Regions from separate parts of the Metabacillus sp. SLBN-84 genome, predicted to be linked through region 2. Evidence: riboswitches for the same ligand, from Rfam matches in the RefSeq annotation. Region 2 holds a riboswitch; each other region holds the start of a gene.
The links. Region 2 has a riboswitch for cobalamin ahead of RKD52_RS17640 (ribonucleoside-diphosphate reductase subunit alpha). Riboswitches for the same ligand answer to the same signal wherever they lie in the genome.
Positions count from the first base shown of each region.

Region 1: linked by a shared signal. The riboswitch ahead of metE (5-methyltetrahydropteroyltriglutamate--homocysteine S-methyltransferase) and the one ahead of RKD52_RS17640 (ribonucleoside-diphosphate reductase subunit alpha) in region 2 are both predicted to bind cobalamin.
Region 3: linked by a shared signal. The riboswitch ahead of RKD52_RS08690 (DUF4430 domain-containing protein) and the one ahead of RKD52_RS17640 (ribonucleoside-diphosphate reductase subunit alpha) in region 2 are both predicted to bind cobalamin.

Region 1 is NZ_JBRJIP010000001.1:2,127,062-2,137,779, forward strand. Features, by position in the region: gene RKD52_RS10945 (Cof-type HAD-IIB family hydrolase) at 1-114, shown strand, start outside; gene RKD52_RS10950 (ATP-binding protein) at 553-1,800, opposite strand; gene RKD52_RS10955 (GNAT family N-acetyltransferase) at 1,921-2,700, shown strand; cobalamin riboswitch at 2,771-2,961, shown strand; gene metE (5-methyltetrahydropteroyltriglutamate--homocysteine S-methyltransferase) at 3,109-5,373, shown strand; gene RKD52_RS10965 (peptide MFS transporter) at 5,417-6,910, opposite strand; gene RKD52_RS10970 (TetR family transcriptional regulator) at 7,346-7,957, shown strand; gene RKD52_RS10975 (3D domain-containing protein) at 8,030-9,286, opposite strand; gene RKD52_RS10980 (MFS transporter) at 9,416-10,642, opposite strand.
Region 2 is NZ_JBRJIP010000001.1:3,470,541-3,481,258, forward strand. Features, by position in the region: gene RKD52_RS17605 (ABC transporter ATP-binding protein) at 1-339, opposite strand, end outside; gene RKD52_RS17610 (hypothetical protein) at 847-1,161, shown strand; gene RKD52_RS17615 (hypothetical protein) at 1,333-1,488, shown strand; gene RKD52_RS17620 (PBP1A family penicillin-binding protein) at 1,912-4,236, opposite strand; gene RKD52_RS17625 (universal stress protein) at 4,425-4,940, shown strand; gene nhaC (Na+/H+ antiporter NhaC) at 5,156-6,532, shown strand; partial or broken gene dat (D-amino-acid transaminase) at 6,567-7,425, opposite strand; cobalamin riboswitch at 7,993-8,175, shown strand; gene RKD52_RS17640 (ribonucleoside-diphosphate reductase subunit alpha) at 8,367-10,637, shown strand; gene RKD52_RS17645 (ribonucleotide-diphosphate reductase subunit beta) at 10,655-10,718, shown strand, end outside.
Region 3 is NZ_JBRJIP010000001.1:1,717,180-1,727,897, forward strand. Features, by position in the region: gene resB (cytochrome c biogenesis protein ResB) at 1-15, shown strand, start outside; gene ccsB (c-type cytochrome biogenesis protein CcsB) at 36-1,211, shown strand; gene RKD52_RS08680 (response regulator transcription factor) at 1,322-2,044, shown strand; gene RKD52_RS08685 (ATP-binding protein) at 2,041-3,846, shown strand; cobalamin riboswitch at 3,924-4,115, shown strand; gene RKD52_RS08690 (DUF4430 domain-containing protein) at 4,266-4,679, shown strand; gene RKD52_RS08695 (ECF transporter S component) at 4,692-5,207, shown strand; gene RKD52_RS08700 (cob(I)yrinic acid a,c-diamide adenosyltransferase) at 5,288-5,866, shown strand; gene sigX (RNA polymerase sigma factor SigX) at 5,984-6,520, shown strand; gene RKD52_RS08710 (GerMN domain-containing protein) at 6,517-7,653, shown strand; gene RKD52_RS08715 (alpha/beta fold hydrolase) at 7,864-8,604, shown strand; gene RKD52_RS08720 (DUF5412 domain-containing protein) at 8,641-9,051, shown strand; gene RKD52_RS08725 (hypothetical protein) at 9,127-9,555, shown strand; gene RKD52_RS08730 (hypothetical protein) at 9,663-10,148, shown strand; gene RKD52_RS08735 (hypothetical protein) at 10,203-10,484, shown strand.

The DNA.
Region 1 (10,718 bases), 1.3 Mb from region 2:
GGCAATGCGCGGCCTGAAATTAAAGCAATCTGTTCAGATATCACCCTCACGAATGATCAGGACGGAGTAGAGCTTGCAATTCGCCGGATATTGGCTAGACAAACGGTGAAATAAAAAGGGTCTTCATAGGATATAAGAAAAAGGAGTTCTTCAGGGAAGTGAAGAGCTCCTTTTCTAATTAAGCATAAAAACATGCTGAGGTATCTCATACTTGAACATTAGCCACCTGAATATGGTTTATATTTCTAAATTAAAGGGCATAAATTACTATTCTTCATAAGGGAGGAAAGTAGGGTGAGAGACCATCAGCTGCTGGCTTTAATTATTCAAAAGGAACAGGCCGCTTTGGAAGTTTTGTATGCCAGGTATGAAAAAATTCTTCTCAGAATCATTTATTCAGCAACCGACAATGCTGATGCGGCTGAACGAATACTCACAGACCTTTTTAGGGAAATATGGCAGTCTCCCCAGACATTTACCAGATCTCCGTTCGTCTCAACGGCTCTTATACAAGCCTGTAAAAGATTGCTGTACAGTTGCGACGGCAGGAAATCAGGCTGACAGAGAAGGAAGGTAGATTTGAAAAACAGACCCTTGACCAGGACCGCTTTTCACTTTGATGTACCCGTTCATCGAATGGACAATGCTGTAGGTTACCATCATCCCAAGACCTGTACCGTTTGATTTTGTTGAAAAGTAAGGTTCACCAAGACGCAGCACCTGATCCTCAGTCATGCCCTTTCCATGGTCTGTTATTGTGACTTTTACATATGAACCTTCTTTTTGCGTAGAAATATGAACCTGTCCTCCGTTGCTGTATGACTCAATGCTGTTTTTCAGCATGTTGATAAAGGATTGCTTTAACTTGAGGGAATCCCCGAGAACATACAGCTCTTCTTTGCTGAAATCTTCCTCTAACTGTACATTTTCCATCTGAGCGAGGGGTGTCAGTACATTCATGCAGTTCTTTAGTTCACTGTGTATAGAAATTGGGTGCTGATGCTCAGCCTCCGGTCTTGCAAAGGTTAAATAATCTTTAATGATATTTGTAGCACGGTCCAGTTCATCTAATGAGATTTTAATGTATTCGTCTCTTTTCTCCCTGCTGATTTCATCATCTCTGAGCAGCTGAAGAAAACCCTTTGTTGTTGTCAGGGGATTGCGCACTTCATGTGAAATGCTTGCTGCAAGATGGCTGACAACTTCCAGCTTTTCTGCTTTAATGACCCTTTTCAGCAGATGAAAATTCTGAATGATCGTTTCAAACAAAATCGTTCCAATAACCGCTGCAAAAATATGAAAGATGATCAGTTCCACATAATGCGACGGATGAAAAGCCGTTTTATACATCATCTCAATTTGGATAATGGAGAACAGCAGAGAGACCAGAACTAATGCAGCTACTAGACAGAGCTTTATTCTAAGCCTGCTTTTCAGATAATATGAAGACAGCATCGGGACTAACAGAACAAGTATTCCTGCCATGACAATTGTCGGATATATGCCGCTGCCGCCAATTATCACCCTTGTTCCGACTGTGACGATAAATAAAAAGATTCCAAGTGGGTATCCTCCATACAAAAGCCCCATAACATATGGAATTCGCCTGAAATCAAAGAAAAATTCTCCATCAATCATAAAGGGATACTGCATGCTGAAGACAATGGCAAGCGCAGGAAGAAGGGCAAACAGCCGCTTTTTCATTTTCTTGTTCGTTTCTTTTCTCATATACAATAATTGAATGATGAGAAGCGGAGACAAAACGAGCAAAAGATTTAACAATACATCCTTCATTTCCATGGGCACACACCTAATTCTCCAAATAGTGAAATTTCCTCTCTATTAAAATATATATCAAACGGAAAGAAAATGTTAGAATATTCTAATAGACTGGCTAAAATTTTTCCCGGGAGATGAGAAATGGCGATAAAGTTGCTGAAACAAGACCAGCTTCCACAGGCTGCCGCTTTTTTAGATAAAGATTATGATGTACACGCTTTGATTGCGGAGGATCTTAAAGATGAACAAATCCGGGTTTACGGTCAGTATTCAAGTGCTGAATTAACGGCTTTGCTTATCGTTTATCCTGAAAAAATATACTTCTGCAGTTCCGTCATTCCTCCGGATATTGAAGCTATTATTCCTTTCATTCAGGAAACCGGCATAAGGAGAATTTTTGGGAAACGAGAACTTATTGAGACATTTAAAAAGATTGTCAAAACCGAGATTGAAAGTGACTCTGTTATGATGAAATACGATAATAAAGCAGCCGGCAGCGTATCCGGCGAAGTCTGCAAGATCACAAGTCTTGAAGAATGCCGCAGACTATATCATCTGTTCATGCAGGTGGAAGAATATAAAATGGCTGGTCCAACTGAAGCTTTTTTTGCCGGTGAACAGTATGAAAGCATCCTCTCTGGAAAGCTTAGTGTGTATTACGTCGAGGAAAATGGCACGATGGCAGCAACTGCAGGAATTTATACAGAACACGAAAAGACTGCTGTTATTGCCGGCGTAGCCACTCCGCCAATATTCAGAAGAAAGGGATATGCATCAAAAGTCATAGAGAGAATCTGCCGTGATTACGGAACTGAAAGAGAGCTCTATTTATTTTACAATAATCCGGATGCAGAAAACCTTTATAAAAAGCTTGGATTTTATGAGACTGCCAAATGGAAAGTGATCGGAATTTCTTTCTGAATAATAAGAAATGTCTTGCAAGATTGAGAAACATCAGCTATTGTTAAAAACAATCACAAAAATATTCTGAATATGTTGACAAGCGATGGGTGCTGACGCGTTTACGCGGAAGCTTAAAAGGGAAGCCGGTGAAAATCCGGTGCGGTCGCGCCACTGTAATGGGGAGCATTCTGCACAAAGCCACTGTTCTGAAATGGAATGGGAAGGCAGCAGCATGCAGTGAACCAGAGCCAGGAGACCTGCCTTTCGTATGCACTTTAAGCCTACGCGCAATAGGGAGGGTGATGCGGTATGTTGAAACCTTTGTTGTGTCTCAACTCTAGTTAGCTGTGTCCATTAAACTCTCTTTTAAAAAGGAGAGTTTTTTTGCGTTTAGAGCTGAGAAACTATGAAAACGGGGGAACCGCAATGAAAATTAGAAATTCAAACCTTGGCTATCCGAGAATCGGCGAAAAAAGAGAATGGAAAAAGCTTCTTGAGGCGTTTTGGAGAGGAGATCTGACGGAGCAGGAGTTTCATTTGGATATGAAGAAAATCAGGCTCTCTCATTTGGTGAAACAGCGTGAGGCGGGGATTGACCTTGTGCCGGTCGGCGACTTCAGCTATTACGATCATGTACTTGATACGGCTGTTATGTTCGGCCTGATCCCGGAAAGATTCAGGGATCAGGACCCCTCATCACTTGAGACGTATTTTGCGATTGCCAGGGGCAGCAAAGACAAAGTCGCATCAGAGATGACAAAATGGTTTAACACAAACTACCATTACATCGTGCCTGAGCTTGACGGAACAGAGCCTCGCCTTATCCACAACCGCTTGCTTGAGCTATATAAAGAAGCAAGGGATGAGGCCGGGATTACGGGGAAACCGGTACTTATCGGGCCGCTTACTCTCACAGCCCTTTCAAAAGGAGAAAAGAAAGAAGAAATTCTTGAAAAACTCATCCCTTTATATGTTCAGGTTTTCAAGGAGCTTGAAGAAGAAGGAGCAGAGTGGATACAAATAGACGAACCAATTTTCGTTACATCAGCAGCGGATGCTGCCTTTATGAAAAAAACGAAGAAAATCTATGAAGCAATAAAAGAAGGCTTAGGCAGGGTAAAACTTCTGCTGCAAACCTACTTTGAATGTCCTGAACAATATGAACAGCTCATTCAGCTGCCTGTTGACGGCATAGGCCTGGATTTTGTTCATGACAGCGGCAAAACGCTGGAGCATTTGAGTGCATTCGGTTTTCCAAAGGACAAGGTGCTTGCGGCAGGAGTCATCGACGGTCGCAATATCTGGAAGGCAGAGCTTCAGAAAACAGTCAAACTGGTAAACCGAATTCTGGATGAGGTCGGAAGAGACCGGCTGATTCTTCAGCCTTCATGCAGTCTTATTCATGTGCCTGTAACAGCAGAGAGTGAAGGGAAGCTGCATCCCCTTGTTAAAAACGCACTGGCATTTGCAGATGAAAAGCTCCATGAAAACACCCTGCTGACAAAATTTTTAAATTTTGAAGAAGAGACCCTTTCAGCCTATGATAAGGGGATAGCAGATCTTGAGGCTTCAGACTTGAGAAACCGGCATTCTGTACATGCTTCTTATGATGAGTACAGCACTGTCAGAGTTGGAGCAGTTCAAAGAAAAGAGGCGCAGCAAAGAAAATTCAGCCTTCCGCTGCTTCCGACGACAACCATCGGAAGTTTTCCTCAAACGAAAGAAGTGCGTGCTGCAAGGCTGAAGTATAAAAAAGGAACTCTCTCAGAAGAGGACTATTATCAGTTTATTGAAGGTGAAATAAAAAAGTGGATTGATATCCAGGAAAACCTGGGGCTTGATGTCCTCGTTCACGGTGAGTTCGAGCGGACAGACATGGTCGAATATTTCGGTGAAAAGCTTGGAGGGATGACTGTCACCTCAAATGGGTGGGTGCAGTCATACGGTTCACGCTGCGTAAGGCCTCCTCTCATTTACGGGGACGTGTTTTTTAAGGAGCCGATGACATTAAAAGAAACCCTTTTTGCCCAAAAGCTGACTGACAAGCCTGTAAAAGGAATGCTGACCGGACCGGTTACAATCGTAAATTGGTCTTTTGTAAGATCTGACGTACCTGGAGCAGCCGTGTTAAATCAGCTCTCTCTCGCCGTGAGAGAAGAGGTTGAGGCATTAGAGAGCGCAGGAATCGGCATGATCCAGGTAGATGAACCCGCGCTTAGAGAAGGTCTTCCGCTTAAACAGGAAAAGAAGAAACAGTATTTGGACGAGGCCGTCACTGCTTTTAAAAGGTCAACAGCTTCTGTGAAACCTGAGACGCAAATCCATACACATATGTGTTATTCAAGCTTTGAAGACATGATCGAAGCAATTGATGCACTTGATGCAGATGTCATTTCCATTGAGACTTCAAGAAGCCACGGGGAACTGATTCGTTCTTTTGAAACATTCTCCTACAGTAAGGGAATTGGCCTCGGCGTATATGATATTCACAGTCCGCGCATCCCTTCAGAAAAGGAAATGATCCGAAATATTGAAAGGGCACTGCAGGTGCTCGATTCTGCCCAATTTTGGGTGAATCCTGACTGCGGCCTCAAAACAAGAGGGGAAAAAGAGGCCGTTGAGGCATTGAAGATTATGGTGAGAGCTGCGAAGGTCTGCAGAGAGAAAGCCGTTCAAGAGACAACCGTTTAATGAAAAAAGCCTGTCCAGTTTAAGGACAGGCTTTTTCTGCGTATTATCTTACACCTTTCATGTACGCTTGAATCTTTGGTGAAAGAATCAGCATGATTGCCCCTAAAAGAATGGCGAGTCCGCCGATAATTCCGAAGTAGGCAATTTCGGTTTCAGGTGTGTAATATTTTACGATTTGTGCGTTGATTGCTTGAGCCGATGCATTTGTCAGAAACCATAAACTCATGGTCTGCGCTGAGAAAGCAGCCGGAGCAAGCTTGGTTGTTGCTGATAATCCTACTGGGGACAGGCAAAGCTCTCCAAGAACAACAAGGAAGAAGCTGAGCACAAGCCACATTGGGTGAACAAGTGTATCTGTGCCGTTTGTATAAGCTGGAATAATCATGACCAGGAATGATAACCCGGCGAAGAAAAGTCCAAAAGCAAACTTTTTGGATGTCGACGGCTGACGGTTTCCAAGCTTAATCCAAAGCCACGCAAAAATCGGAGCCAATAGAACAACAAACAGCGGATTCAGCGACTGGAACCAGGATGACTGAATTTCAAAGTTTCCGAACGTCAGCTGTGTGCGTTTATCAGCATAAGCACCAAGAATGGTTGCACCCTGTTCCTGGATTGCCCAGAACATCATAGCAGCAATAAACAGAGGAATATATGCGATCAGGCGTGATCGCTCAACATCTGTTGATTTCGGGCTGCGGTACATCACAATAAAGTATGCTGCAGGAATCAAAATACCAAGAATACTGATCAAGAATGTAAAGCGGTCAATCGTCAGGTAACCTGTAGAAATGGATACAGCACCTAAAACAAGAATGACGGCAAGTCCAATCGCCAATCTGCCGAAAACGCTTTTTCTTTCAGCTGGAGTAAGCGGATTTGGAACACCCGTTCCGGCAAGTCCAAGGTTTTTCTTTTTCGTAAGCATGAACACAACAAGTCCAAGGAACATACCGACTGCTGCTACTCCGAATCCAAGGTGGAAATTGTATTTCTGTCCGAGAGTACCAACGATAAGCGGTGCAAGCAGACCGCCAAGGTTGATTCCCATGTAGAAAATACTGAAACCGGAATCGCGTCGGTTATCTTCTTTGCTGTAGAGATCACCCACAATATTCGAAATATTCGGCTTAAGCAAACCTGTTCCGATTACGATAAAGAACATAGAAACAAAAAATGCCGGAATGCTTCCTGGCAGAGCAAGAATAATATGGCCAAGCATAATGAGAACGCCGCCGTAAAAAACGGTTCTCGTATTGCCGAGCAACCGGTCGGAAATCCATCCTCCGATGATTCCAGACATATAAACCAATGATCCATAAATGGACATGATCGAAAGGGCAGTCGGCTGATCAAGACCCAGGCCGCCGTCTTTCATCGAGTAGTACATATAATACAGAAGTATTGCTCTCATCCCGTAGTAGGAAAAACGCTCCCAGAATTCTGTGAAGAAAAGGGTGAATAATCCTTTAGGATGACCGAAAAAACCTTTTTGCGGTACACTTTGTACAATTTTGTCTTTGTCAAGTGATGACATGTTACAAGAAGCCTCCTTTTTACCATGTATAATAATACTACTATTAAAATTGAATTGTCAAAAAAAATCGGCAAAATTGCTATTTATACTATTTTTCTGAAATAACTTAACATTCATGTCATTTGCGACAATTTTTTGTTTCATATAAAAATTGCGTAATCCTTCTATCATGTGAATATATGCACAAAACTCCAGTGGATTGCAGCGGAAGGAACTTGACTCCTGCGGGATGAAGAGGGCACTGAAGATCCCGCAAGTGCAGCGAGGAAGCTTCAGGCACTCCCCGCGGAAAGCAACGGGTAAAGTGCAAAAACAACAAATCTTGCGGAAGTAATAGTTAAAAAGATGCAATGACAAAAACAATCAAAAGAAGACAGAAAACTACTTTACAAACCGTCGGTCTGTTTTTATGATGAGTAAAGGGGGTGTCGGAAAATGAAGCAATTTGAAAGAAGATTACGCTCTGAAAAAGCTCTGCTCCATGCCGCATCAGAGCTTATAGACGAAGTCGGCTGCTCAAAAACGACTTTGTCCATGATTATGAACAGGACAGGCTTGTCCAAGGGGGCAATCTACCATTACATAAAAAGCAAAGATGATCTTCTGGCGATGGTGCTGGAGGAAAAAATACAAGAAACAAATGAAACCTTTTTAAAAAGAATGGGCAGCAGCGGGGAGGATATGATGGATCCGGCAAATGTCCTGGCTGAAAGTTTTTCTGCGATGAACGATCCCTCGGGCATTGTCAATCAGATTTTGCTGTACTTTACTGGACGGAACGACACTAAGACAGCACGGAATGCACTAAGAGCATTTGATCATTATATGGTAGAATTCTCAAGGTTCTGGATTCTGTCCGGACAAAAAAACGGCGTTATCTCTTCAGGAGTGGACGCCGGTCAGACAGCGGAGGTCCTTGTGGTCATGGCATCCGGTTTGAGAATGAGAAATATACACGGCGGCTCAGACTATGTATTTGAATTCGAACAGTTTCATGCCATGATGAAAAGGCTGTTTAAAGGGGAACCTGTTCTTGTCCATAAATAGAATGAGTATAATAATTTGCTATTTAAATAGAATATTTATAACACAAAAAAGAGAACCCGCGGGTTCTCTTTTTTAATTGAGAATTTCAATTTTTACCGTTTTACGGCCCCATTTGCGTGCTTCAGCACTGTTAGGCATCAGTACATCAATTTTATGATTTTTGATGGCGCCGCCTGTATCGCCTGCGATGGCTACCCCGTATCCTTCCACCCAGACTTTGCTGCCAAGCGGAATGATTTTCGGATCAACTGCAATCAGCTTCATATTGGCATTTTCTTTAATGTTAATGCCGATTGCCGTGAAGTCGCTTGCAGTATCTTCATGACTGTAAGCAGTAGCTGTAACATAGAAAACCTTGCTTTCATCCTGAACAGGCTTTTCCTGCACAGGTTTTTCAGCAGGCTTGGACACTGCCGGGACTGCTGCGGTCTGCTTCTTTGCCGGAGCAGCCTTTGCTGCTCTCGCTTTGCGCGCTTTCTCGGCTTCCGCACGTGCACTTGCTTCAGCTGCCTGTGCAGCCTCTTCTTTTTTCCGTTCTGCAAGGGCTTTAGCCGCACGTGCTTTTGCTGCATCCTGTTCTTTTTTAATGTTTGTCTCAATCGCTTTCACCTGTGACTGCAGGACGCTTTTTTCCTGCTCTGCAAGGGTTACCTCGGCTGAGATTTTTTCATATTCGCTTTTAAGTGAAGCCATTTGCGTCTGTCTTTGAAGGAGAGCTTCCTCAAGCTTGGCGCCGCTTGATGCAAGTGCCAGCTGCTGTTCTTTCAGCAGGGCTTCCTGCTTGTCGATCTCTTTTTTGTCTTCCTCAATTTGCTTCAGGTCGGCTTCCTGCTGTTCAAGAATATCATTGTCTGCATGCAAGAGTGTTGCAACAGCACCGATGCGCTCGAAAAAGTTTGAAAAACTTTCTGCATTTACAAGCGTATGTATAACGATATCGGCATGATCATTTTCCTGAAGAGCAGTAAGCCTGGCGTACATGATTTCTTCGCGGTTTATTACTTTATCCTGAAGTGCGACAATTTCTATTTTCTTTTCCTCAATTAATTCGTTTGTTTCCTGGATTTTTTTCTGGATGGAAGCGTAATCGTTCTCATTTTTTTTGACTAAAGCTTCCGTATTTGCAAGTTCGTGTTCCATTTTCTGTACAGCGGTATGTACTGCTTGCTTTTGTTTCTCTTTCCTGTCAAGAGCTTCACTGTTTTCATTCAGCTGCTTTTCAGCCTGTTTAAGTGAACCCCCGCTTGTTTGCGCAAAGGCAGGGCTATAGGATGATAAAGCGACAAATCCTGCAGAAAGCGCGGCAATCATACGTATCGAGACTTTCATAAAACAACCCCTTTCTGTTTATAGTTATATCATAAAATCGGGGTCTTTTAGATTACAAATCTGTTAAATCATTCATAATGCGACAAAAACAAGAAAAAAACCTCCGGCGAAATCGCCAAAGGCTGTCGATTATTTCTGCCATGCAAGGAGAGTCTGATCCTTTGGAAGAAGGAATGCGAGAATCCCCAAAAGAGGCAGGGCTGCGGTGCCTGTCATGACAGAAGCTAACGAAAATGCATCGATTAATGAGCCTAAAGCCACTGACCCAATGGCACCCATTCCAAAAGCAAGACCTACAGTCAGCCCCGACATCGTACCGATCTTACCGGGCACAAGCTCCTGGGCATAAACAACCGTAACTGAAAAACTCGAGCTGAGTATAAACCCGATCAGCGCAATGAGCACATAGGCTGTTTTTGGACCGGCAAATGGCAGCAGCAAAGCAAACGGAGCAGAGGCAATCAGTGAGCAAAGGATAATGTTCCGTTTGCCGAACCTGTCAGCGAGAGGACCCCCTGCAAATGTTCCGAGTGCTCCCATGACGAGAAAAACAAAAATATAAACCTGTGATTCTGCAATACTTAAATGGTATTTCTCAATAGCATAGAACGTATAGAAGTTTGATATGGCACTTCCATACCAGGATCTTGCAAAAACAAGAAAAACGATAACGGCCAAAGCTGAGAGGACGCCTTTTGACAGCCGGCCACTATTTTTCGCCGTTCCATTTTTCTTCTCAGCTTTTCGAATGAAGGCAAGCTTTGCCGAATACCAGCGTGCAATATAAAGGAGAAACAGGACGGCAAGAGCAGCAGCAATGGTAAACCAGATGGCGCCAAACTGGCCGAAGGGAACCAGAATCAAAGCGGTAATGAGCGGTGCTGCAGAAGAGCCTGTGTTGCCTCCCACCTGATAAATAGACTGGGCAAGACCTCTGCGCTCTCCTGCTGCCAAATAAGCAACTCTCGAGCCTTCAGGGTGGAAGACAGCAGAACCGAGTCCAATAAAGAAAACGCTGAGCAGAATAAGCGGAAAAGAAGGAGCAAATGCAAGCCCCAGAATTCCGAGCAAACTGCATGCTAACCCTGCCGGCAGGGCATAAGGCATCGGCTTTTTATCTGTGTACCAGCCGACCACAGGCTGCAGAACAGAAGATACCATGTTAAGGGTAAACGCGATCAGGCCGAGCTGAGTAAAGGTAAGGCCCATTGATTTTTCAAGCACCGGGAACATCGCGGGGATAACAGACTGAATGGCGTCATTCAGCAGGTGACATAAGCCGATGATGAACAAAATGTTGTAAACAGTCGTTGAAGGTTTAGGTGCGTGTTTATTTACAGCAGCAGCGCTTTGCATGTTACAAGTCCCTTCTTTGTAAAATAGTTCGATTGACGAAATGTATTTTACCATATACAGCAGGGATTGATATCAA
Region 2 (10,718 bases):
TCTGTTTTTTTCATAAAAACGCGGTGTCATGACCAAAAACTGGCCCATCAGCTTGGATCTCAAAATTCTCTCAGCGAGATGTGCTCCGCCAAATAAACTGTACATCCAGAAGTATGATAAAAAATAGACAAGTACACCAAGACCGATAAATAATACAATGTACTCCACAAGCAAATCGCTAGTAAAATTCCCTGTCTGAATATCATCAATCGCGTTCCCGAGCAGCTTTGGAGGAATAATCTCCAGAACATTTACAACGAGCAGCAGAATAATCGCTGCTGTATAACGCTTCCAGTATTTCTTAAAAAACCATCCTAATTTCCCTAAAACTGCAAACATGCTTTCATCTCCCTTAAAACTTCCTTTTAACTATCTAGCCGCTTTCCGGATCGCCTTTCTTCACGCGTTTTTCAGCTTTGCTTACCCAAACATTCATTTCATTTCCTCCTTCTTTTGTTTTAAAAATATAAAAAAGGCACATCTCTGTTTAGAGATCTGCCTTTTTACACAAACATAAAAAGGCACATGAGTATACAGTGCAGCATACCCCGTGCCTTTTGCTTACAAGTATTTAGAGCAAAAACTCTAAATAGCCGGAAGGCAAGGCGGGGCTGCATAAAAACGGTTTTTGCGATCGAACTGACGTGCAATGAACTTTTTCATGTTGTACCCCTCCTTTACCATTTTTTTGATTTTATTCCTAAAATAGATTACCATTCGTTTCATTATTTTGTCAATTAAGATTTTTCGCTATTTTTCTCATTTTTATAAAGACAGGTTTCAACATCTTAAAAACAAGGTAAAGAACACTATCAAACGACATAGGAAAATCAAAGGAGGAACATGATGAGCCAGTTAGTATCCACAAGTCTTTGTACTCAGAATCCATTCAGAATGGACCAGCTGATCAGTTTGAATCAGCTTGCCAAAAATTATAGCGGGAAGGTGTATTTCATAGCTGGAAGACGAAGCATTGTGGATGTTTCAAAACTTCCTTCTTTGATAACGTTCTCTCTTATGATGTCAAGCTCAAAGCAGATAAAAGTGTTAATTGACGGTGAAAATCCAGGCGAGCTTCTTGCTGAAATGGATGACATCTGTTCAACAGAATCACGCTTTACATCAAGCTTTCTGAATACAGCTGAAAAAGTAAAGGTATAAAGCTCCAGGGTTTTTACAAAAGATAATGTCAGGACACCCTGTTTTCAATCCACCACAGAAAAGGAGACCGCTGCTATGATCAGAACTATTTTAATCGTAATTGGAGCAATCGTCGTAATCGGCTGGCTGCTTAACGTTATCCTATAAAAACCAATAAGGGAGAGGAACCTTATGTCTGAGCACAAACAAGTAAATGTTGAACGAAAAGAAGAGCACAAGACAAATAACAGCCTTCTTGGCGCCACTTTTATCAAATACACAGCATATCTTGTTATTTTCTTCGGAATTATATGGTTTTTAATTACTTATATTATGCCAATGTTTTAGGATAGAGAGTTTTAAAACCGCGTTCTTAAATGAATGCGGTTTTTTGTTGTGTTTTGTTTTGTGTTGGTGGTGATGGGAGCTGGTGCCATCAAGCTTCTGATTTCCGATGTTGATGGTTCTATTCTGCTTGTTTGGAACCACCAAACTTCTGCTTACCCTTTTTGATGGTTCTATTCCACCCGTTCGGAACCATCAAGCTCCTGCTTTCCCGTTTTGATGATCCTATTCCACCCGTTCGGAACCATCAAGCTCCTGCTTTCCCGTTTTGATGGTCCTATTCCACCCGTTTGGATCCACCAATCTTCAGGTTCATGCTTTTGATAGTCCTATTCCCCCGCCCAAAAAACTCCCGATCGCAAGCCAGCCATTCCACCCGAAATCCGCATAAAAAACCGAACAGGAGTCTCCCTGTTCGGTCTAAAATTAACCGCCCCCGCTGTCTGCCGGAGGTGCAGCAGGCTCTTCAGGCTCTGCTGGCGGTTCCTCAGGTTCTGCCGGCTCAGCTGGCTCAGCTGGCTCTGCCGGTTCCTCAGCTGGCGGCTCGGCTGGCTTTTCTTCTTCTTTTTTCTTCTCTTCTTCTTTTCTTCGTTCCTCTTCTTTTCGTGCTTCCTCTTCTGCTTTCCGCGCCTCTTCTTCTGCTCGTTTAGCTTCTTCTGCTGCTTTTTTTGCTTCCTCATCCTGACGCTTTTTCTCGTCTGCTTTTCTCTTTTCTTCATCGGCTTTTGCTTTTTCTTCCTGCTTCAGCCGTTCCTGTTCTTCTTTTCTTGCTTGGGCATCTTGTTCTGCCTTTTTGTCAGCTTCTTTTTTTCCTTCTTCAGACCGTTTCTTTTCCTTTTCCTCTTCGCCTGTCTCTTTTTTCTTCACGGGCTTCTTTTCGTCATTCTTAACCTGCGCAAGTTTAAAGTCTTCAGGCTTTTCGTTTTTCAGTGCTGCATCCATTATGACTTTATAGAGCGGTGCAGCTGTTGCACTGCTGGACGTATTCAGGTAATGATTTTCATCTGTCTGATCGTAGCCGAGCCACAGCGCACCGACTACGTTCGGTGTATATCCGACAACCCACTGGTCCTTTGTCCCGTCGATGCCGTCAATGCCAAGCTGGGTGGAACCTGTTTTCGCCGCAAGCTCATGCTTTTCGAGCCCGGCTTTTTTTCCTGTTCCTTCTTTGACAACCCCAAGCATCATGTGTGTCATCGTTTGAGCTACTTCTTTTGTCGTTACTTCTGTTTCTTTCTTTTTCCATTCCGCAATGGTGTTGCCCTGCACATCAACAATTTTCGTGATCGCATGAGCTTCTACGCGCGTGCCGTCATTTGGAAAAGCGGAATAGGCTTCTGCCATGTTAAGGGGTGCAACACCTTCATCAAGTCCTCCGAGTGCAAGACTCAGGTTGCGGTCATTCTCTGTAATCGGCAGGCCGAAACGCTCTGTCGCATCTACACCTTTTGCAACGCCAATCTCATTTAACGTCCAGACGGCTGGCACATTATGGGATTTCACCAGAGCTTCATACATCGTAACCTCACCGTGATAGGAACCATCAAAGTTCTCTGGCTTATAACCGTCAATGTCAAGAGGCTTATCCTCAAGCTTGGAGTTTACAGTCATCCCGTTTTCAAGAGCCGGCGTATAAACCGAAATCGGCTTCATCGTTGAACCGGGCTGCCTCTTCAGCTGTGTAGCCCTGTTGAATTGCCTGAATGAGTGTTCTCCGCGGCCGCCGATCAGCGCCTGGACTCCTCCTGTTTTAGGGTTAAGGAGAACCGCACCGCTTTGCACGAGCTGATCTCCGCCCAAGTCAGGGAAATTCGCATCGTCTTTAAAAACATTCTCGATCGATGACTGCATATCCTGGCGCAGTTCTGTATGAATCTCAAACCCGCCGGCAAGAATTTCATTTTGCGTTAATCCGTATTTTTTGATCGCTTCTTCAATGACGTGATCCACGTAGGAAGGATAGCGGCCTTTATATTGATCCAGTTCTTTTCTTTCAAGAACGACTTTTTCATTTTTCGCTTCGTTCATTTCTGCTTCAGTAATTACTTTTTCTTCTTTCATCAGTTTCAGAACAACGTCTCTCCGGTCAAGAGACTTTTCCATATTCTTGACTGGTGAATAATTTGTCGGGGCTTTAATCAGGCCGACCAGAATTGCTGATTCGTTAAGGGTCAGGTCTGCAGGCTCTTTTCCAAAATATACTTTTGAAGCCCGCTTAAGTCCCCAGGCACCCTCTCCGAAATAAACTTTGTTTACGTAAAGTTCCAGTATTTCTTCTTTTGAATATTCGTCTTCAATCTTCTGAGAAATAAAATACTCATCAAATTTCCGTTTAAATGTCTGATCGTGAGTAAGCAGGGTATTTTTGGCAAGCTGCTGTGTCAGCGTGCTTCCTCCCTCTACAACTCCTCCCGCCAGCACATTCTTGAATGCAGCACGGACAATTCCGATATAATCGATCCCATTATGCTTGTAGAAATTCTGGTCCTCTGTTGCCTGAAGCGCCTCATAAAAGTGTTCGGGCACATCTTCATACTTGACCCATTCCTGTTTGGAGCTTGAGATCTTGCTTGCGATTTCTCCGTTCTGATCATAAATAATTGTCGGGGCGTTTGCTCGTTCTTCCAATTTGCTCACATCCTGCGATGCAATAACTGAGTTGTGCACCATAAAGACAAGGATGACTGAAAGCAGCACGAAGATGAGCAGTTTCATGAACACACCCTTAATTGAAAATAGTGACTTAAACATGAATAACCCCCTGATATAGAAAAATAAATCCTATCTCTTATTACCCCAATTACAACAGGTGTACGCCTATTTATGAAAAAATGTGTCCGCCATAGCTAAATTTCTGACAGATGAACGTTTTCCCAAGGAAATATCAGGGTATTTACATAGAAACAAAATCATCTGCCAAAAGAAAGGAATGAATGAACTTGGATACATTTCACCACATTGTTGTAGCTTATGACGGACAGGATGAAAGTTCAGCAGCTCTTGTTAAAGGAATTCAGCTGAGCAAGCAGCTTGGCACTCGATTAACAGTTGTTCACGTCTATCAGGCAGAGCACGCCATGAATACAGGAGGCGTAAGGCCCGCTATTCCGAGTGCTCCTGCAAACGGTTACCTGACTGATAACCTTCAGAACTATCCGGTGGCCCCTGATGCGGCACGGCAGTTTGATGATCAGCCGAAGAATGAATACTTCGACCATTCTGATGAAGTCACGTCGAGGATCCGAATGAAGCTTGATGAGAACCAGGCAGCTGGAGACGTTGAGATTCTGTCAGGCTCTCCTGCAGATGCCATCCTTGCATTTGCTGATGAACATGCAGCCGATCTCATCATTATGGGCAACAGTGATTCAGGCGGCCTTAAAAAACTGCTTTTCGGCGGTGTTAGCGATAAAGTGCATCATCAGTCGAACATTTCAGTGCTGATTGCAAAATAAATGTGATAACGGGTGCTTTTTAGAGCATCCGTTTTTTTTAAGTGCTACTCAAAAACCCCTGAGACAAACAAAGTTTCAGGGGTTTTTTTCGTTCCTTGCAGACTCCAGTTCCTTTTACTTTTATCACCAGTTGACATAGATCAATAGACTGATATAATACTTTTATGCACAAAAGCATAAAAGCGTTTAAGTATAAAAGGAAGGAATTTCAATTTATGAGTCAATCAAAATCACTTTCATTCACTGGTTCAGTGATTCTATTTTTATCGATGATCGGCATTATTTTCATCAGTTTATTTTACTTAAAAACAGAACCGCATCTTCCGCTGATGCTTTGCCTTGTTTTTCTCAGCGGCGCTGCAGTCCTATATAAGTACTCTTGGAAGGATATTGAGGACGGAATTGTAAAAGGCATTCAATCCGGTGTTCAGCCGATCATTATTCTGGCTCTTATCGGAATCCTTATTGGAGCCTGGATGTTCAGCGGTACGATACCGACTGTTATGATGGCTGCTTTGTCCATCATAGATCCGGCGTACCTTCTGATTTTGACTCTTGTATGCTGCACCATTATTTCAAGCCTTGTGGGCAGCAGTTTCACAACTGTCAGCACAGTCGGAGTTGCTCTTATGGGAGTGGCGATTGCTGCAGGAGTTCCTGTTGAATGGGCTGCAGGGGCTGTTATTTGCGGAGCATGCTTTGGGGATAAAATGTCGCCGATGTCAGATACGACGAACTTTGCCTCCGGTGTTGCCGAAGTCAATATTTTTACACATATCCGCCATATGTCAAAGACAACAATTCCAGCTTATGCGATAACAGCTGTTCTTTTCTGGTATATGGGAACAACACTTGCAGCTGACGCAGCGACACTAGATAACATCAAAGAAATTATGACGATCATGAAGGAGCACGTAACGATCAGTCCATGGACTTTGATCTCTCCTCTGATTGTGATTGGTCTTGCCATTTCCAGGGTTCCTGTTATTCCTGCTCTTGCTGCAGGCATTGCAACTGCCGGCATCACAGGTCTCCTCATTCAGGACGGGACAAATCTTTCCGGTTTCTTAGCTGTTCTGCAAAATGGAACAGCGTTTGATATTCAGCAGGAAACCGTCCAGCAAATGCTGAACCGCGGCGGGCTTCAATCTATGATGTGGTCCATTTCGCTGATCATGATCGCATTTGCTCTTGGCGGATTGATGGATAAAATGCAGCTGATTCAGACTCTTTTAAACGGATTGATTGAGAGAATTAAAGTCAAAGGTCAGCTGATCCTTGCAACCATTTCTTCTTCAATCGGAGTTAATCTCGTAACGGGAGAGCAGTATTTGTCCATACTCATTCCCGGTCAGTCGTTTAAACCGGCCTATGAAAAACTGAACGTTGAAAAGAAATATTTATCAAGATCCCTTGAAGATGCCGGAACTCTGATAAATCCCCTTATTCCCTGGGGAGTGAGCGGAGCCTTTTTCGCGCAGACACTCGGCGTGGACGTCATTGCGTACCTGCCATTTGCGTTCTTTCTCTATCTGTCTCCATTGTTTTCTGTCCTTTTTGGATTCCTGCCTGCTAAGAAATACACAGTCTAGCAGAAAATCCCGCCTGACCCAGGCGGGATTTTTATTATTTCTCGACCACTTTCGTTTCTTTTGCAATCAGTTCATCAAACAGCTTCTGAAGTTTTCTTGTGACAGGGCCGGGAATTCCTTCCCCAACCTTCCCTTCATCAACCTTTATCACAGGAATTACTTCACTGGTCGTAGATGTGATAAAAGCTTCATCAAGAGAGGCAAGACCTTCTGTGCTCAGTCTTTCTTCCAGAAACTCAATTCCGTTCTGTCTGCAAAGCTCCTCTACTTTCATTCTCGTAACACCATTCAGAATCAGGTTATTCGCAGGATGAGTAAACACACTTCCGTTTTTCACTCCGTAGAAATTGGAGGAAGACCCTTCCGTAATCATGCCGCTCCGGTGCAGCAGAGCCTCATAAAGCCCCGCGGTCATGCGCCTCCTGCTTGGCAAGGACATTTCCGAGAAGATTCAAGCTTTTGATATCGCATCTGAGCCAGCGCACGTCTTCAAGCAGACAAAGAGAAATCCCTTCCTCCTGCTCTTTTGCGGGTTTTGAGCAAGGAATTGGATAGGCTGTTAATTCAGGAACCGTATTCTTGCCCGGAAACAGATGTTTTCTTGCGGCAGCCCCTCTGGTTACCTGCATATAGACACCGCCGTCTTCTGTCTTATTCAGGCGGAGAAGTTCCTCAAGCTGGTCTGTCAGCTCCTTTATCGTATATGGAAGGTCGATTTTGATTTCTTTTGCGCTTCGAATGAACCGCTCCATATGCTCCTTCATCGCAAAATATGCTCCATCATACACCCTGATGACCTCATAGACCCCGTCACCGAACTGATGGCCCCTGTCTTCAAGATCAATTGAAACTTCATCACGCTTTTTATATTCACCGTTAACAAGTATGTACATGATAAATCTCCTTTTTATAAGTTTAGTCTGATTTTGCATAGGTGCCTTTTTACTAAATCTGATAATGTGAATCCATTTTCACAAAGTTTAATAAGTTTTGATACCAGTGGATTGGAGCGGAAGGCACTTGACTCCTGTCCAGCTGCAGCGCCCAACTCCTCTGTCAGAACGGAACCGTCGCCAAAGGCAAAAAGCGCCTTTACCGCCGTTTCCTTATCTGACTCCCGGAGATAAACGGGCGCTTCCACTTTTCTAGGGGATGAAGAGGGCACGGAAGATCCCGCAAGCGCAGCGAGGAAGCTTCCGGCGCTCCCCGCGGAAAGCAAGTGACTGCAGCGTAAAGGAACGGGTTTCCCCCTAAAAGTAATTTGTTTTTAAACAACGCAGTGCAACCTGCCCTTAAACCTATGGTATGATGAAACACGCTGAACTGTAAAATGGTTTTCTATTTTTCTTTCGACATTTTCATAGATTTCAGTTGAAATTTCACCCCGTGTCATTTATGATGAGAATATCAAATAACACAACATATTGATTATTCACTTAAATTAATATACTACATATTGAAATTAACAGCGAATCAAGGTGCCAACATGTTGGCTTAAAAGGGAATCCGGTGCAAATCCGGAACTGTCCCCGCAACTGTAAGTGTGACGAACTGGGAATACCACTGTACGAGAGAAATGTATGGGAAGGACTCAGCGCAGAGTGATCACAAGTCAGGAGACCTGCCTTAGATTTGCACAAGTTTCGAATTCTTCGGGGACTGAGGAGATGAAACGATGGCCAGTAACAGGGATGCGTGCACCCTCTTATTCTATCGTTTGATCCGCTCATGTTCTCATGGGCGGTTTTTTTGATTTTTCGCAGTATTTTTTCTGAAAGATCATTGACCGTTATATTACGCGGAAAATCTGAACTATAAATGAGGAGGATGTCTTATGGCAACCAAAATGACCACCTTAATCGTAAATGAGCTGACAAACGAAAAAGCCCCGTTCTCACAGGAGCGGCTGACTGACTTTATTTCTGAAACCGGAAAAGATTTTAAAGAGCTTGACCTCCATACATACACCGAAAGAGCTGTTCAAAGCATGGAAGGCCGCACTGTCTGTTCTGCCTCTCAGGTGACCAACCTGCTTATTCTCGAAGGCCTCTCAAATATCAGTGAGCTGCAGCCGGAATGGACCTATTTCTGTGCCCGGATTTATCTTAAAAAGCTTTATAAAGAAGCTGCATTCAACAGGAAATCAGGGGGCGGCACCTTCCTGTCACTGATCAAAACCCTTACGGCAAAAGGCATCTACAGCAGACATCTTCTTGATTCTTATTCCGAAGAAGAAATTGAGCAGCTTTCGCAAGTCATCGACCATGACAAAGACAAGCTTTTTACATATATCGGGCTGCGGACGCTCTCTGACCGGTATCTTGCGAGAGATTATGACAAGTCGGTTTATGAGCTTCCCCAGGAGCGGTACCTCGTCATCGCCATGACGCTGATGGCAAAGGAAGAAACGGAACACCGCCTTCAGCTTGTAAAAGAAGCCTACTGGGCACTCAGCAATTTGTATATGACCGTTGCGACTCCAACTTTGTCAAACGCAGGAAAGCCTGTCGGACAGCTGTCCAGCTGTTTTATTGATACAGTTGATGACAGCCTGCAGGGCATCTTTGACAGCAATACAGACATTGCCAATCTCTCAAAATCTGGCGGCGGCATTGGAGTTTATCTCGGGAAGATCCGCAGCCGCGGGAGTGATATTAAAGGCTTTAAAGGAGTGTCATCCGGTGTCATCCCGTGGATGAAGCAGCTGAACAATACGGCGGTAAGCGTTGATCAGCTCGGGCAAAGAAAAGGCGCGATTGCCGTTTACCTTGACGTCTGGCACAAGGATATCTATTCATTCCTTGATTCCAAGCTGAACAATGGTGATGAGCGTTTACGAACGCATGACCTCTTCACCGGCGTATGCCTCCCGGACCTTTTCATGGAACAGGCTGAAAACCGCGGGGAGTGGCATTTGTTCGACCCTCATGAAGTACGGAAAGTCATGGGTTACTCGCTGGAAGATTACTATGATGAGAGAGTTGGCTCAGGTTCGTTCCGCGAAAAATATTGGGAATGCGCCAATCATCCGGAGCTCTCAAAAACAACTGTTCCTGCGATTGACATTATGAAGGGCATTATGAAAAGCCAGCTTGAGTCAGGAACCCCCTTTATGTTTTACCGGGATGAAGTGAACCGGAAAAACCCCAATGCGCATAAAGGAATGGTTTACTGCAGCAATCTCTGTACAGAAATCACTCAAAACCAAAGCCCGACAACCATGGATGAACAGTACACAGAGGACGGCAAAATCATTACCGTTAAAACACCGGGAGATTTTGTTGTGTGCAACCTCTCTTCCATCAACCTTGCCCGGGCTGTGACAGATGATGTGCTGGAGCGGCTGATCACAATCCAGGTCAGAATGCTCGATAATGTCATTGATTTAAATGATATTCCCGTACTTCAGGCCAAGCTCACAAACAAAAAGTACCGCGCAGTCGGCCTCGGAACCTTTGGATGGCACCACCTTCTTGCGCTCAAGCGCCTGCGCTGGGAAGACGAAGAAGCCGTTCAGTTTGCAGATGAACTCTATGAAAAAATAGCCTTTTACACCATTCAGGCAAGCATGAGGCTTGCAGAGGAAAAAGGCGCCTATCCTGTCTTTGAAGGCTCAGACTGGCATACTGGCGACTACTTTAAGAACAGAAACTATACACCTGACTCTATGCCATGGGATGAGCTTTCAGAAAAGATCAAAGAAAACGGCATTCGAAACGGCTATTTAATGGCCGTTGCCCCGAATGCTTCAACATCCATTCTTGCGGGAAGCACGGCAAGCATCGATCCGATTTTTCAAAAAATGTACTCCGAAGAGAAAAAGGACTACAAAATTCCCGTTACTGCACCTGACTTAAATGCAGAAACCACCTGGTTTTATAAATCAGCCTATTTGATTGACCAGATGTGGAGCATTAAACAGAACGCAGCCAGACAAAAGCACATTGATCAGTCTGTCTCATTTAACTTTTACGTCCGCAACACCATTAAAGCAAAAGAGCTGCTGGACCTGCATCTGACCGCATGGAAAGCGGGTCTTAAAACCACTTACTATGTCCGGTCAACATCAAGCGAAATAGAAGACTGCGAATCCTGCGCAAGCTGATAAAGGAGAGATGGCATATGACACACTCATTGAACGCGCGTCCGATCATGGACGCTTCTGCGCCGAATCGTTCAACTTCCA
Region 3 (10,718 bases), 1.8 Mb from region 2:
TCAGATGAGAAATAAAGCGATGAGGAGGAAAAGGTGTGGCGGCTTTAAGCAGTAATTTGCTATTTGCAGCATTCTTTCTATACCTGGCTGCAACCTTTCTTTTTGCAGGAGCAATCCGCGACAAGAGAAAAGAATATAAAAAGCCCACGAAATGGGCGGCTGCAGGCATTGGGGTAACAATCGCCGGGTTTGCAGCACAGACCGGCTATTTTATCACAAGATGGATGGCTTCCGGGCATGCTCCTGTCAGCAATCTTTTTGAGTTTACAACGTTTTTCGGCATGATGCTTGTTCTGGCATTTATTGTCCTCTATTTTATTTATAAAGTATCGGTTCTTGGATTGTTTACACTACCTGTTGCTTTACTTCTGATTGCCTATGCAAGCATGTTTCCAACAGACATATCTCCCCTGATTCCGGCTTTGCAGAGCAGCTGGCTTCACATCCATGTGACCACTGCAGCTCTTGGACAGGCAATCCTTGCGATCAGTTTTATTGCGGGAGTCATTTATCTGATTCGTACAGTCGATCAGTCCGTGAGATCCAAAAAGACATTCTGGCTTGAAGCGGTCATGTATGCGCTTGTTGCCACGATTGCGTTTATAGCGATTACCAGCACATTCAGATTCATGGATTATGAGGCTGTTTATAAGTGGACGGATAAGAACGAACAGGAAGCAGAAATGGTCTATAACCTTCCTGCTTTAGTAGGTCCCCATAAAGGCGAACTGCTGACAGAAGGAAAAATGGAAGCTGCTGTTGAAGTTCCGGCCCTGATTTCAGCACGAAAACTGAATACAGTGATCTGGTCGCTTGGAACAGGATTGCTGCTGTACGGTGCGCTGCGCCTGATTTTAAGAAAGCGGATATCCGCCTTTTTGCAGCCGCTGACGAAAAACGTCAATCTGGACCTTGTCGATGAAATTGGCTACCGTTCTGTGACAATCGGTTTTCCGGTATTCACATTAGGCGCGCTGATTTTCGCCATGATCTGGGCGCAGATTGCATGGACCCGTTTTTGGGGCTGGGATCCAAAAGAGGTCTGGGCACTGATTACGTGGCTGTTTTATGCGGCATATCTCCATCTGCGGCTTTCAAAAGGCTGGCAGGGAGAAAAATCAGCCTGGCTTGCTGTAATCGGTTTTGCTATTATCATGTTTAACTTGATTTTTGTGAACCTTGTCATTGCCGGATTGCATTCTTACGCTTAAAATACGTTTAAAAAGAGCCTTCACTCCTATAAAGTGAAGGTTTTTTGGTAAAATAGGAAGTAATCATTCTTTCGGTGCCTATGATTCCGAATAAGAGAGGAAAATGCACAATGGAAACCAATCCAAATTATAAAATACTTGTTGTAGATGATGAAGACAGGATCAGAAGACTGCTGAAGATGTACCTTGAACGTGAAAATTATCAAATAGAAGAAGCCGACAACGGAAGCGACGCGCTGGAAATGGCGCTTGCAGAAGAATATGATCTGATACTGCTTGATTTAATGATGCCGGGCATTGACGGCATTGAGGTATGCAGACAGCTGCGCCTGAAAAAAGCGACCCCGATCATCATGCTGACGGCAAAAGGGGAAGAAGTGAACAGAGTTCAGGGCTTTGAGGTCGGAACGGATGACTATATCGTAAAGCCATTTAGCCCGAGAGAGGTTGTTTTGAGAGTGAAAGCTCTGCTGAGACGCTCTTCGACGACTTCTTTCCTTAAAACAGAGACAAAGGCCAAAAATGTGATTGTCTTCCCGCATCTTTCCATTGACCATGATGCCCATCGTGTTCTTGCTGATGGAAAAGAAGTCAGCTTAACGCCTAAAGAGTATGAGCTGCTTTATTTTCTTGCGAAAACGCCTGACAAAGTGTATGACCGTGAGAAGCTTTTGAAAGAAGTGTGGCAGTATGAGTTTTTCGGAGACTTGAGAACGGTTGATACACATGTTAAGCGTCTTAGAGAGAAACTCAGCAAAGTTTCACCCGATGCTGCCTCGATGATAGTTACGGTCTGGGGTGTCGGCTACAAGTTTGAGGCAGGCAGTGAATGATGTTCTGGAAAAGCGTAGTCGGTAAACTTTGGTTTACCATTCTGCTTCTTGTATCATTCGTCTTGTTTGTCCTGACCGTTCTGCTGCTCCAGTTTATTGAAAGCTTTCATGTTGATGAAGCTGAAAATGAACTGACGCAGCTGGCCAATAAAGTGTCTGTTATTTTGGAAAACCATGAAGACCAGGAGCTAGCAAGGTCCATCACCTGGGAGCTTGCGGATGAACTGACAAGCATTGTGATAGCCGAGAACGTAAATGAATACTGGTTTTCACCAAAAAAGTATGATAACACACCAACCTTCAGCATGGAGGACATCCGCGCTGACAGAGAGCTGTCAAAGGTGTTTCAGGATCAGAAAAATGTAAGCAAGCTCACCCGGCTGCCTGAAGAACAGCAAAAAAACTCCGGAAACAAGGAGGAAGTGCTTGTAGTCGGTGTTCCCTATAAAACAAGCGACGGCAAAGACGGAGCCGTTTTTATGTCACAGTCCCTGCAGGCCGTTCAAAAGACGACCGAGCACACGACAAAATATATTCTTCTTGCAGCAGGTATAGCCATCATTCTGACAACGGTTTTTGCCTTCTTCCTGTCTACTAGAATTACCTATCCATTGAGAAAAATGAGAGAGGCGACACAAGAGCTGACACGCGGCAATTTTGATACAAAAGTTCCTATTTTGAGCCACGATGAAATCGGTGAGCTCGCCATTGCGTTCAATCAGATGGGGAGACAGCTGAAGTTTAACATCAACGCTCTTAATCAGGAGAAAGAGCACTTAACGAGCATTCTGAGCAGTATGGCAGACGGAGTTATCACACTTAATATTGATGGAACCATTCTTGTGACCAATCCCCCTGCGGAACGCTTCCTGCAGTCATGGTACTATGAACAAAAAATGCAGATAAACGAGGGGGAAGAAATTCCTCCGGAAGCAAAAGAATTGTTCCAGCGGGTTGTCAATACAGAAAGAGAGCATATCGTTGAAGTAACTCTTCAGGGAAGAAGCTGGGTGCTTGTCATGAGCCCTCTTTACAATCAGTCTTACGTCCGGGGGGCGGTAGCCGTGCTTCGGGACATGACAGAAGAGCGCCGCCTTGATAAATTGCGCAAAGACTTTATCGCAAACGTCAGCCATGAACTGAGAACGCCGATTGCCATGCTCCAGGGGTATTCTGAAGCAATTGTGGACGATATTGCAAGCTCGGATGAGGAGAAAAAAGAGATTGCCCAGGTTATTTACGATGAATCGCTCAGAATGGGCCGGCTTGTCAATGACCTGCTCGATCTTGCCCGGATGGAAGCGGGGCATATCACCCTCAATCTTGAGAGCATTTCCATTTATGAATTTATTGAAAAAATCAACCGCAAGTTCCAGGGACTTGCGAGGGAAAAAGATATTACGCTCACCTCCAGTTTTGCACTCGACGAACCTGAGTTTGTTCTGGATCCGGATAAAATTGAACAGGTTCTGACGAATCTAGTGGATAACGCAATCAGGCATACTCTTGAGGGCGGTACAGTCGAAATGGCCGTGCAGTCCGTTGCGGCCGGGATAAAGGTTGATGTGAAGGATACAGGCACAGGAATTGTCGAAGAAGATCTGCCGTTTGTTTTTGAACGCTTCTATAAAGCAGATAAGGCGAGGACGAGAGGCCGCTCCGGAACAGGCCTTGGTCTTGCGATTGCCAAGAACATTGTCGATGCTCATTCAGGTTCGATTAATGTGCACAGCAAAGTAAATGAAGGAACCACATTCAGTTTCTATCTGCCTCGAAAAAACGTTTTTCCTGATAGAATGTGACGAATATTCTTGTTTCATACGAAACACCTGTTGATGCCGCATGTCGTTTTAGGTACAATAAAAGCTGGATATAAAAGTGAATACGAAAAGAAACTGGTGCAAACTTTGCTTAATAGGGAATCAGGTGAGATGCCTGAACTGTCCCCGCAACTGTAAGTGCAGACAATACCTGCTTTTAGACCACTGTCAGAATGACTGATTCAGACGGGAAGGTGCAGGCTTGAGGATGAAGCACGAGTCAGTAGACCTGCCGGGTTCTTTCAAACGTTACTATTCTTCGGGGATTTGAGCATAGAAACGGCACAGTTATGGCACCAGTGCCTGCAGTTTCTTCTATGCCGTTTTTAAAAGCCCATCTTCTAACAGATGGGCTTTTTGCTATTCCAATACATACACAACAACAAGAGGAGAGATGGATCATGAACAAATTTTACAGCTTTCTCGCAGTGCTTCTTCTTGCACTGATGAGCGCCTGCGGAAATGCGGCAGAGGAAAATAAAACAGAAGAAGCAAAACCTGCTGCTGAAAGCGAAGAGCAGGCGGAGGAACTGAAAGCCTCTGTCACGCTGACTAAAAATGAGATGGCGGAGAAAGTAGAATCGAAAGAAGTAGTTTTTGAAGAAGGCCAGAGCCTTATGGATGCAATGAAGAGCCAGTTTGAAGTAGAAGAGTCAGGCGGCTTTATCAGCGGAATCGACGGCATTAAGGCGAGTGAATCCGACAAAACGTACTGGCATTTAATTGTGAATGGGGAAGATGCCATGACAGGAGCAAATGACATTAAGCTGAAAGACGGCGATAAGATTGAATTTGATCTGCGGAATTATGAATAAGTGTGAGAAACAATGACAACGAGAAGAATCAGTCTTCTGTCTTTGCTTATTGCCTTGTCCGTTGTAGGCAGGCTGACTTTTCAGTTCATTCCGAATGTGCAGCCGATGACAGCTGTCATACTTATAACCGCCATCCTTCTCGGTCCGGTAAATGGAATGATTGTCGCCGTCCTGGGCTGTTTTCTCAGCAACCTTTTACTTGGCATGGGCATGTGGACAATCTGGCAGATGCTTGCCTGGGGGACCTTGGCTCTAATCTTCGGCCTGCTTGGAAAAGCGGTTAAAAGAAACAGACTTCTCGTTTTTACCCCGGCAGCCGTTCTTGCGGGATATCTTTTTGGATTCATCGTTTCTCTGAATATGTTTGTCCTGACAGAAAATGGACTTGCCTACTATCTTGCAGGAATCCCGTTTGATACGATGCATGCAGCAGGAAACGGCATTTTCTTTCTCGTGCTGTACCCGGTCATGCAAAAAACGTTTCAGTATTATCTCTATAAAAACGATTATGGCGTTACACTTCAATAAAATAATGGCAGAATAAGAGAGAGACTTTCTTTTTAGCTTAGGCAAGACAGTCTGAGAACAAAGGACAGGAGCTGCTGAATATGAATTTGTATACTAGAACCGGCGATAAAGGGAAAACAAGCATTATTGGAGGCCGGGTCGATAAGGATGATCTGAGGGTAGAAGCCTACGGAACAATCGATGAGGTAAACTCTTTTACCGGTCTTGCCATGACATGGATGAACGATGAAAACCTAAAAGACATGAAACAGGAATTTGAAAAAATCCAGCATGAACTTTTTGACTGCGGAAGCGATCTTGCTGTCATCCACGGCAAACAAAAGCATCCCTATAAAACAACACCTGACATGATTGAGTTTCTGGAAACGCGCATTGATGCGTACACTGCAGAATCCCCTCCGCTCGAGCGGTTCATTCTTCCAGGAGGGACAGAGGCTGCTGCTGCCATCCATGTGGCAAGGACCGTAGCAAGAAGGGCTGAGCGGTGTATTGTTTCGCTCAAAAAAGAAACGGAAATCAATGAGCATGTTTTAACGTACATGAACAGACTTTCCGATTATTTCTTTGCGGCAGCGAGAGCGGCAAATGCCAGACTCGGTTCAAAAGATGTGGAGTATGAAAGAAGTGCTATCGTATTTACTAAAAAGAAAGAGTCATAATTTCTTTGAAAAGGAAGGCGGAAACTGCCTTCCTTTTTTTATTCAATCCCGATATAGTAAAAGATGTGTAACTTTTTATTCTTCATTCCGACTAATGTATTGATTGGAGGTTCGTTCATGGAAGAGGCCTTTCAAAGAATTTATGAAAAATATCACAGCGATCTTTTCCAGTTCTTGTTTTATATGGTGAAGAATCGTGAACAGGCCGAGGACCTCGTTCAGGAAGTGTATATACGAATATTGAAATCACACAGCAGTTTTGAAGGACGGAGCAGTGAAAAAACCTGGATCCTCTCCATTGCAAGACATGTTGCCATCGATTATTTCCGCAAACAGAAAACACTCAAACAGCGCATCTTTGAAGCGTTTGACTGGGACCGTGAGCAAATACGGGATCAGCAGCCGCTTCCGGAGGAAATCGCTGCCTTAAATGAAGAGATGCAGATGGTTTACCGGACGCTTGATGCATGCACAGTCGATCAGAAGGCTGTCATTATCTTAAGGTATATTCAGGGAATGTCCATTGCGGATACCGCAGCAGCCCTGGGATTTACGGAAAGCAAAGTGAAAACGACCCAGCACAGAGCGCTGAAAGCTCTGAAAAATAAATTGTCTGAACACTCGATCAGGAAGGAGGGAATAGTAAAGGGATGAATCAATCAAAATGGAACGATGAGCAGATTACAGACAAACTTCAAGCAATGCCGGATATCAAAGACCGGCGCTCGCAGCAGCAAATTTACACCCGTTTGCAGGAACGTATGCACAAAAAGCAAGTTCAGTGGAAAACGCCGGCTCTTGCAAGCTTTGCCGCCTTTTTTATTCTTTTAATCCTTTCACCCTTTTTCCTTCAGAACTTCCAAATGAGTGAAAGCAAATTTGAAGACAGTGCGGATAAAGCAGCCGAAAGCGGCCAGACGCCGAAAGAGAACGCAGACATGAAATTAGAAGCAAAGTCTTCACCAGAGACTGAGAAAAAGTCATTTGTAGCAAGGACAAAGGGCAATCAGACAATTGTAACGGTTGCCTATCCCGATCTTCAGGTTCAAAACACGATACCGCTCAGCTTTCAGTTCGATTCCTCTGACTCCTACATGACTCTTTTTGAAACGGCGTTGTCTTCATTTGACCCGGGGAGCGCTGGACTGAGTCCTTCTCCGCTATCAGGAACAAAGCTCTCGTATGAGACAGGAGAAGACCGGATGTCTGTTGATATAAAAGGCAATGCATATGCTGCTTCCAGCTCAGAAACGGAAAACAGACTCTTTACCGAGGGACTTGAAGAATCTTTCCGCTGGCAGGATGCCTTGCAGGCTGACTATTTCACCGGCAGTGAAAAGGGAGCGGAAATCGGAGCGTATGGCTATCAGGATAAGCTGACATTCACAAAGTTCAAAAAGAAAGCCTATTTCCTGTATCAGGAGAGCCTTGACTCACCTAAACTCCTGGCGCCTTCCCTTCTATCCTTTAACAAGCTGACAGATGCCCTGACGGCTATGAAGGAAAAAGGAACACTCGGGTTAAAACCGGTGATCGAAGAAACAGTTGTCATCGATGAAATAATAGAATCAGATAATAGAGTAACCATTGAATTTACAGACGCCTCAACAATTGATGATAACGAAACAGACACACTGATGCTCGAAGCGATATTGATGACCGCTAAAGATTTCGGCTACGAGAGTGTAAAATTCGAAGGAATCGAAGCCGGCAGAATTGGTGAAATGGACGTAACACAGGCCGTGCCCGTTCCGTTCTCGCCAAACCCCGTTGATCTTGAAGAATAGAAGGAAAAACCCGCAGCATGATGCTTGCGGGTTTTTTGCCGTTATGAAAAGAAGCAGGAGGGTGCTGTGATTTTATTTATGGCTTTAGATTTATCTGGATGGCAGATGGGATATTTGTGATATTATTGTAAATATTGGTTATTTCGTTAGAGGAGTTAATTTAAATATTGTCTAATATCAAAGGAACAAAAAAGTGAGGATTTTATCATGATGTCTAAAGAGATGTATATAAAAGTATGTGACTTTTTAATGTTTGCTAACTTGTTTGGAGAAAAAAAGGGGAAACCAACCGTTGTTATGGATGCCGGGTATGGGGATTATTCAAAAGGGTGGAATGCCATAATTTCCGAAGTTTCTTTGCTGACAGAAGTTATTGTATTTGATAGAGCAGGTCTAGGCAGAAGCGAACCAAGTACTAATCCCAGGAATAGCAGAGAGATGGTAAAGGAACTGAAAGAACTTTTAGATAAACTGAATATAATTCCTCCATATATACTTGTAGGACACTCTTTTGGGGGAGTAAATGCACGGTTATTTGCGAGTAAATACCCTGAGAATGTATGTGGGCTGCTTCTAGTAGACTCTACTCCGGAGGATTACCGAGAAAGATTTCTTCCAACGATGTCCGAAGATTTTCAAGAAGCATACAATAAGCAATTTGTTCACGAAGGTAATTATGAAGAATTTATGCAAAGTTTAAATCAATTAAAAGAAGACCAAAAGAAATTAAACATTCCTTTAATAGTCCTTTCTGCCGGCAAAAAAAATCACTATACACCCAAGTCACAAGATTTATGGAATACAATGCAAGAAGAACTTCTTCAAATATCTTCTATCAGTGAATTTATGATTGCTGAAGATAGTACACATTATATACAAAATGATGAACCTGTATTAGTAGTAGATGCCATTAAAAGACTAATTGAAAATCTTAAGGCAGGAGTGATGTAGTAAATGTAATTTGATTTAGGTAAAGGAGTATTAAATATGTTTTTTAAACAGAAAAATACGGCTTCTGAAGATGATGTAAATAGAAAGTACAAAGTGAGATTTATTAGAATTTCAATAGTTGGATTATTGGTAATGGCTTTTTTAGGATATGGAGTTTACTGGGCCTTTTATGATATGAACAGGCTGCCGACAGGATCATATCTTACTGAAGTTAAATCACCGGATGGGAAGTACACCTTAAAAGCATATATCACAAATGGAGGAGCAACCACTTCTTATTCACTTCGAGGTGAATTAGTATTTAATAAAGAAAACAAATCTAAAAATATATATTGGAATTATCGTGAAAACTCTGCAAATATTACTTGGACAGACAATGATACTGTAGTAATAAACGGTCATACATTAAAGGTTCCCAGTGGCAAATATGATTTTAGACATCAATAGATTGCGGCACATAAGTACATACCTCTTTTACGAAAGATTATATTTATTGAAGCAATAAAAAGGATTTGGTTATAGATGACAAAGATGTTTTCAACAGATGCGTTCTCTTATTTCGAATTTATATTAAAAGAAGTGGAATATCGTTTACCAAGCATATGTGTAGACTTAGAAGTTCATAATCGGGGATTTACAGCATCTTTACCAAATGTCTGGATTGAATTATCAAGCATTGAAAAATTTTTGGGTGAAAGCAAAGATCTTTCTTTTATAGATACATTTCAGCATGCTTTTACAAGTATGAGCCCTGAAGAAGTGATTATTAATGCGAATAAGGTAAGTCCTTCAATTTGTCAAATCAGATATACATTCAATAAAACGTATTATTCAAGTGATCTTAATCCGGTTCTTGAATCTATACAACAAAAAGGTTCATTTGAACTGGAAGTATATAAAATAGAAGAATCAAGAAAAGCCCTCTTAGAAATTAGTGACCTATTTCATTAAATTCATTTTTTGATATTTAACAATCGGAGGCGATTTCTGCACAATGTGATCGCCTCTTCATAGTAAGGAATCGGAAGGGATTGAGTAGTATGGGGGGGTTTAGGAATATGAAGAAATTCATTGTGATTATAGCTCTAAGCATAATAATAGTATTTGTTGGACTTTATTCTTTTCTCAAAATCAATTCTCCATTGGTCAGTGGTACAGTTGGTTCAACACAAGATAATAAAGCAGTTGTTGTTGCAATAGGGAATGAGGGGTTTGGAAAGCTGAAGATTAATGAAGTTCTAGTAAATAATTACAACGAACCTATAAAGCTTAAAATACAGGTCACGAATCCCCTTAAAGGTTTTGTTATATCTAATACGTTTGACGAAAACGAATTTGGCATTAGTAATATCGAAACTATCGACATTGAGTCCGACACATCTCCAATAACCCAACTAGAAAAGATGAATGATGGAACGGCAACTAAAAATGATAAAAGTTATGGAATAAGTGTTGTACATAATGAACCCATAGAAAGTTTGCATATAACATATAGTTACTTTGGATTGAAGTTTGAAGAAACGGTATCTGTTGATAATCCTTAAATGGCTGGATTGTTACCTCCTAATGCCTATGCTATGGATATGGATGGTGTGACTATGATTTATTTTAAAGATGCTCCTGATACAATGGTCATCACAACAAAAGAAATAATAGATGGAACAAAACCTGTATTGTATGTGTCGCACGATAAAGAAGATGGTATGTGGCAATTTTTTGATGGGTCAATGAAATTTGATATAGACTGCGCAAGAATAGTTTCTCTTGAAGAAATGCTGGAGATTGATAATTCCCTTGCTTCAATTGGGGATTTACCTCTTGGTTGGATAGCGGAGAGAGACAATAGAAAGGCATTTTGGAAAAGGGTTGAAAAAGAATAAAACTATTTACATTCTTAAGCTATCGAAGGCTCCAATTGAATAACTAATGAACTCAGTTCAAAAATGAACTGAGTTTTTATACTGCAAAAACCTCAGCTAAATGCGGTGCAAATCTTGATTTAATCTAGATTGTCCCAAGTACTTAACCATTGGAACCGTCACAGTTTATATATCAAGGTTTTTAAACTATATATTCCTGACTGAAGTAGAATCACCACTCACCAGTGGACTGAA